2 linked regions of the Pararoseomonas sp. SCSIO 73927 genome follow. Each later gene encodes a partner of the first gene's protein in a complex. Links are inferred from orthologs where the notes say so. Each region holds a gene or a part of one and is shown in the gene's direction. Other genes may lie near its edges.

Region 1 (3,152 bases):
TCCATGGAGGCGGTGGCGGCGGCCAGCACGGGGGAGGCGACGGCATAGGCCAGCGCGAAAGCCATGGAGAGGTAGCCCGCGGCCGGGACGGAGACGCCCAGATCCGCGGCGATGACGGGCAGCAGCCCCGCGATGGAGAAGGTGCCGGTCCCCACGGCGAAGGCGCCGAGGGTGAGCCAGAGGATCGTGCGGGGCATGGCGCCCTCCGTAGTCCAATGAATCTTGAACTAGGCCTCGTATCGCACTGCGTCAAGGCAGTTCAATAGGCGTTGGACCTAGCCCCTTGGAGATGGCGGGTGAGTTGCCTATCTCGTGGGCATGTCCAAGGCGCTTTCCCATCCCGAGGCGGAGGCGATCGACCTCTCCGCGGTGCTGGACGCGCTGCGGGATCCGATCCGCCGGGCCATCGTGCTCATGGTCGCGGAAGGGGGCGAGAAGCGCTGCTCCTCCTTCCTCGGCTGCACGACCAAGACGAACCTGACCTACCACGTCGCCCGACTGCGGGAGGCCGGCGTGGTCCGTGTCCGGATCGAGGGGCCCTCGCGGATCGTGTCCCTGCGCCGGGACGAGCTGGACCGGCGCTTTCCTGGCCTGCTGGGCGCCATCCTCGCCGGCGCGCGGCAGGATCCGCCTCTCGCGCGGCTTGTCGAAGACGCCTGACGACATCCTCTACACCCTATGGGCGCGCCCTGCGCCCGGATGAAGCACCGGAATGAACACCCCCACCCCCGCGGAAGCCGTCAACCTCTCCCCGCGCGAGATCGTCTCGGAGCTGGACCGCTACATCGTCGGCCAGCACGACGCGAAGCGCGCGGTGGCCATCGCGCTCCGCAACCGCTGGCGCCGCCAGCAGCTCCCGGACGGGATGCGCGAGGAGGTGGTGCCGAAGAACATCCTGATGATCGGCCCCACCGGCTGCGGCAAGACCGAGATCGCCCGCCGCCTCGCCCGCCTCGCCAACGCCCCCTTCCTGAAGGTCGAGGCCACGAAGTTCACCGAGGTCGGCTATGTCGGCCGCGACGTGGAGCAGATCGTGCGCGACCTGGTGGAGGCCAGCATCGTGCAGCTGCGCGACGCCGGCCGCGCCGAGGTGCAGGCCAAGGCCGAGCTGAACGCGGAGGAGCGCCTGATCACCGCCCTGGTGGGCGAGGGCGCGAACGGCGAGACCCGCATGAAGTTCCGCCGCATGCTGCGCGAGGGAGGCCTCGACACGAAGGAGGTCGAGGTCCAGGTGGCCGAGCAGGCGACGCCCATCGGCGCCATGGACATCCCGGGCATGCCGCCCGGCGCCGGGAACATCCAGGAGATGATGGGCAAGATGTTCGGCGGCCGCACCCGTGCTCGCAAGATGAGCGTGGCCGAGGCCCGCACCACCCTCCAGCGCGAGGAGGCGGACAAGCTGCTGGACCAGGAGAAGCTGACCCGCGACGCCGTGCACCACGCCGAGCAGAACGGCATCGTCTTCATCGACGAGATCGACAAGGTCTGCGCCCGCACGGAGAACGGCTTCCGCGGCGGCGATGTATCCCGCGAGGGCGTGCAGCGCGACCTGCTGCCGCTGATCGAGGGCACCACGGTGAACACGAAGCACGGCCCGGTGAAGACGGACCACATCCTCTTCATCGCCAGCGGCGCCTTCCACATCGCCAAGCCGAGCGACCTGCTGCCGGAGCTGCAGGGCCGCCTGCCCATCCGCGTGGAGCTGAAGGGCCTGACCCGCGACGACTTCCGCCGCATCCTGACGGAGCCGGAGCACGCGCTGACCAGCCAGTACACCGCCCTGCTCGGCACGGAAGGCGTGACGCTGGACTTCGCGCCGGACGCCGTGGACGCCGTGGCGGAACTGGCGGCCGACATCAACGATCGCGTGGAGAACATCGGCGCCCGCCGCCTAGCCACCGTGCTGGAGCGGCTGCTGGAGGAGGTCTCCTTCACCGCCTCCGACCGCCGCGGCGAGACGGTGCGCGTGGACGCCGGCTACGTGCGGGAGAAGGTGGGGCCGCTCGCCTCCAGCACGGACCTGTCGCGGTTCATCCTCTGATCCTCGGCTGACGGGATGTCCCGGGGAGGAGGAAGAAGGAATTCTTCCTCTCCCCGGACCCCTCACCATCATCTTTTTCTAGGAGTTGGTCTTTCTCGGCCGGCGGTGTGCCTCGGGTCGATGACCCGAGGCGACTGCACGGGCAGGAGAAGGCCCGTCAGGCAGAGACACCGTCTCAGGACGGCGCGGCAGCAGCCAGAAGGGGATCCAAGGGCCTCAGGCCCTTGGCGGGGGTCCAGGGGGCGGAGCCCCTTGGGGGTACCCGCTCACCCGTTCAGGTGCGCGCTGAATTTCGCCATCCAGAAGTTCGGCACCTCGCTCCCCGGCCCGGATTTCATGCGGACCGTCCAGATCGGTTCCAGCGGGTCGCCGGTCTCGATGATGAAGTTCCAGCCCACGCGCTTGTCGGACTTGTAGACCGGTTCCGTCCGCCACTTGCGGATGATGGAGAAGGGCAGGAGCTTCGTTTGCCGGTGGGAGGCGAGGCCGACCATCTCCTCCGCGGTGCTGAAGAGAAGGGTGGTGTCCCGTCCCTCGAGCCGGTCGTCCAGCCCGGGGCACTCATGGATCAGCGCCTCGACGGCCTTCTTCCGTCCCTCGCGCACGGACCAGATTCGCCAGCCGAGCCCCCCGAGCAGGGCGAGCACGACCAGCACCGCCAGCGTCGTCAAATCCTCAGCCCCTCTCCGGCCCCCGCGCCGGGATAGGGCCATCCCCCCGGCGGATCAACGTCGCGGCGCGCGAGGCCGTGCCCCGGGGACGCAACCCGGCCGCGGCGATGCAACCCCGGCGCCGCCTCGCCATTTCTCCCGCCATGAGCACCACCTCGTCCGAGGGCAGCACCCTGCCCGCCCTGCTGACCCTGCCCGAGGACGCCCAGACGGAGCTGGCCAAGGCCGTGGCCACGCTGGAGGGTCCCTCCTTCGCCGCGCGGCTGGCCGCCATCGCGGGCACGCCGATCGAGGCGTTGAAGCAGAAGCTGCCCGAATCGGTGCGGGACCAGGTGGACAACGCCGTGCGCCGCGCGTTGGAGAAGGCCTGGGCCACCGCGGTGGGATCGGAGCCCCGGCGCACGCCCTTCGGCATGGATGTGGCCTGGTTCCACCGGGGT
Region 2 (3,144 bases), 390 kb from region 1 along the record:
CCCGTCCTCCCCCGCCTCGGCGGCCTGGCGCGGGTAGTAACCGTGCGCGCGCAGCCAGGCCATGAAGGCCGACCGCCAGTCGGCGCCGAGATTGGCGCCGCGGATCCGCATCTGCGCGTTCGGCGCGTCCGCGTTGGCGGCGCCGGCGGCGCCCGCGTCCCGGTTCGGGCGGGAAACGGTGCCGGGCGGCGGCGCCGGGCGGCCCACGGTGATGCCGCTGCCGAGGTCCATCGCCCCGGCGAAGGGGTTGGCCGGCTGGGCCGGGCGCGGCCGGGGCTGTGGTTGGGGCTGCGGCTGGGGGCGCTGCGGCGCGGGCGGGCGGGCCGCCGTCTCCGGCGGTGCGGCGGGCGGCTCCGGGGCCGGGGGCGGCGGCAGGGGCAGCGCGGCCACGTCGGATTCGCGCGCGCCCTCCGTCGGTGGCGGGGGCGGCGGCAGGGCGAAATCGGAGGGCGCCTGCGGCGCGGGCAGGGGCGGGAGCGGCACCGGGCGCGCCACGGGCGGCAGGGGCGCGGGCGGTGCGGCGGCGGGCGGCGCGGGCAGCGGCGGCGCGGGCGCCTGAGCGAGTGGGGGCGCGAGAGGGGGCGCCGGCGGCGGCAGGGCAGGCGCCGGCGGGGCCGGCAGCGGGGGAGGCACGGGCGGCGCGGGGGTCGGCGGCGCCGCGGCCTGCGGCGGCAGGGGGGCGGGCGGCAGCGGCACGGGGGAGGGCGGGGGAGGCGGCGCGGCCTCGCCCGGCGGCTCCGGCGGGGCCGGGGCGCCGCCGGGCGGGGCGGGCACCGCCACCGAATCGCCGCCGTCGAACACCACGTCCACGGCGGAGGGGGCGGCGGCCTCCTCCATCGGCTTCTTCGGCAGGCCGAACAGCAGCCACCATCCCGCTGCCAGGTGCAGCAGCAGGGAGAGGGCGAGCGCGAGGGACCGCCAGCCGCCGCGGCGCTGCGGCCCGCGCCGCCACGCCCGCGGCAGGCGCGGCGCCGGAAGGGTCGGCCCAGGCAGAAGCGGCCCGGGAAGGCCGGCCCCCCGGATCGACGGTCCGCGGACGGATAGGCCCGCTGCGCTCATCCCTGCCCCGAAGTCATGGCCCCGAACTCACGATCCCGAACTCATACGCCCGCAGATGGGGGTGCCGCACGCCGCGCGGAACCGCCCCGGACCCGTCCGATTGCAACGCCGGCAACGCGTCGCCACATGGGCTGCCTCACATGGCATCCATCATGAATACCACCACCGATCCACACGATTTCCTGGGCTGGCACGGCACCACCATCCTCTGCGTCCGCAAGAATGGCCAGGTGGCCATGGCCGGCGACGGCCAGGTCTCCATGGGCCAGACCATCGTCAAGAACAATGCCCGCAAGGTCCGCAAGATCGCCGGCGGCAAGGTCGTCACCGGCTTCGCGGGCGCGACAGCCGACGCCTTCACCCTGCTGGAGCGGCTGGAGGCGAAGCTGGAGCGCTTCCCCGACCAGCTGGAGCGCGCCGCCGTGGAGCTGGCGAAGGACTGGCGCATGGACCGCTACCTGCGCCGGCTGGAGGCCCTGCTCGCCGTGGCGGACGCGAACCGCTCCCTCCTCATCACCGGCCAGGGCGACGTGATGGAGCCGGAGGACGGCATCATCGGCATCGGCTCCGGCGGCAACTACGCCCTGGCGGCGGCCCGCGCCCTGATGACGGTGGACGGCCTCTCCGCGGAGGAGATCGCCCGCCGCTCCATGACCATCGCGGGCGACATCTGCGTCTACACGAACGGCCGCTTCATCCTCGAGACGCTCTGAGGGCGGGTGAGCCGGGTGGTCCAGGGGGTGGAAGGAACTTCCTCCCGCTGAACCCCTTCGCACCCTCTTCCATGAGGCTGCCGCGGCAGGCTGGCCGGGGGACCAAGGTCAGACGGATTGCAGCATCCTCGTGACCTCGCCCGTGTCCCGCGCCTGCCATCCGGCCCGGCGCTGGGTCGTCCAGACCGGGACGGCCAGGAGGGCGCGGGAGGCGCGGATGCACCGAAGCGAGCGGAGATAAGCCTCCGCGGCCGAGTCCACGGACAGCTGCGCTCGGGCAAGGGCGGCAAGAGCCCGCTCTTCGTGCATCTCGGGCCTTCCGGGAACCAACATAAGCTGGTTCCCAGCTGAGCCCACTTCTTCGGATTACAGGGAGGCGCCGCAAGGCTATCGCGAGGTTGTGAGAGCGGGGACGGAGCCTCAGCTCGGCTCCGTGACGGGCTTCGGTGCGCCGCAGAGGCGCCGTACATCGGCCACCAGCCTCGGCCCGTCCCAGGCCGCCCCGCCCTCCAGCCGCGCGCGCTCCCGGCCCTGCGGGTCGATCAGGATCGTCGTGGGCAGGCCCCGCGCGCCGAGCGCCCGCATGCCGGCGGAGCGCGGGTCCAGCCAGGGGCCGAGGTGGCGGATGCCGGTCCGGGCGAAGAAGGGGTCCACCTGCGCCCGCCCGCCCCGGTCCGAGGAGGCGGGGATGACGAGGATGCTCTCCTTCGCCAGCAGCGCGGAGAGGCGGTCCAGCGCCGGCATCTCCTCCACGCAGGGCGCGCACCAGGTGGCCCAGAGGTTCAGCACGACCCCCTTGCCCGCGAAGTGGGAGAGGTCCCGCTCCTTCCCCTCCGGGTCGGTCAGGACGATCGCGGGCAGGGGCTTCGGCTCCCCCTCCATCAGCCGGCCGGTGGCGGCCTGCGCCCGCGCTGGACGCGGGGAGACCCCCCCGACTAGGGTGCCGCCCGCCAGAAGCCCGAGCGCCGCGCGGCGACCGTGTACCAACACCGAAAGACCTCCTCACCCGTGCCCGACAGCCACGCCAAGCCCGATTCCACCGCCAATGCCGCCTGGGGCGGGCGCTACGCGGCCGGCCCCTCCGCCATCATGCAGGCGATCAACGCCTCCATCGGCTTCGACCGCAAGATGTGGCGCCAGGACATCCGCGGCAGCCTCGCCCATGCGGCGATGCTCGCGCATGTGGGGATCATCTCCGCCGAGGACGAGGCCGCGATCCGGGACGGGCTGGAGGCTATCGGGCGGGAGATCGAGGCGGGCGACTTCCCCTTCAGCGAGGCGCTGGAGGACATTCACATGAACATCGAGGCCCGCCTGACCGAGCGGATCGGGGAGGCGGGCAAGCGCCTGCACACCGCCCGCAGCCGCAACG

Evidence for each region.
Region 2: the proteins of hslU (region 1) and hslV are in contact, whole or in part, in a solved structure (PDB 1G4A), measured with the Escherichia coli proteins. The link is inferred for Pararoseomonas sp. SCSIO 73927 from one-to-one orthologs.

What each region holds. Positions count from the first base shown.
Region 1 is NZ_CP146232.1:2,168,789-2,171,940, reverse strand. The notes cover bases 34-2,876. They hold hslU (ATP-dependent protease ATPase subunit HslU), read left to right. Parts: upstream 34-712; coding sequence 713-2,041; downstream 2,042-2,876. Other genes in these bases: VQH23_RS10265 (EcsC family protein), read left to right, coding at 2,856-2,876; VQH23_RS10270 (hypothetical protein), read right to left, coding at 2,308-2,712; VQH23_RS10280 (winged helix-turn-helix domain-containing protein), read left to right, coding at 319-660; VQH23_RS10285 (MFS transporter), read right to left, coding at 34-197. Also shown: more of VQH23_RS10285, read right to left, coding at 1-33; more of VQH23_RS10265, read left to right, coding at 2,877-3,152. UniProt on the Escherichia coli protein: ATPase subunit of a proteasome-like degradation complex; this subunit has chaperone activity. The binding of ATP and its subsequent hydrolysis by HslU are essential for unfolding of protein substrates subsequently hydrolyzed by HslV.
Region 2 is NZ_CP146232.1:1,774,101-1,777,244, forward strand. The notes cover bases 157-2,991. They hold hslV (ATP-dependent protease subunit HslV), read left to right. Parts: upstream 157-1,211; coding sequence 1,212-1,772; downstream 1,773-2,991. Other genes in these bases: VQH23_RS08420 (energy transducer TonB), read right to left, coding at 157-1,059; VQH23_RS08430 (hypothetical protein), read right to left, coding at 1,881-2,081; VQH23_RS08435 (TlpA family protein disulfide reductase), read right to left, coding at 2,193-2,759; argH (argininosuccinate lyase), read left to right, coding at 2,862-2,991. Also shown: more of VQH23_RS08420, read right to left, coding at 1-156; more of argH, read left to right, coding at 2,992-3,144. UniProt on the Escherichia coli protein: Protease subunit of a proteasome-like degradation complex believed to be a general protein degrading machinery. The complex has been shown to be involved in the specific degradation of heat shock induced transcription factors such as RpoH and SulA.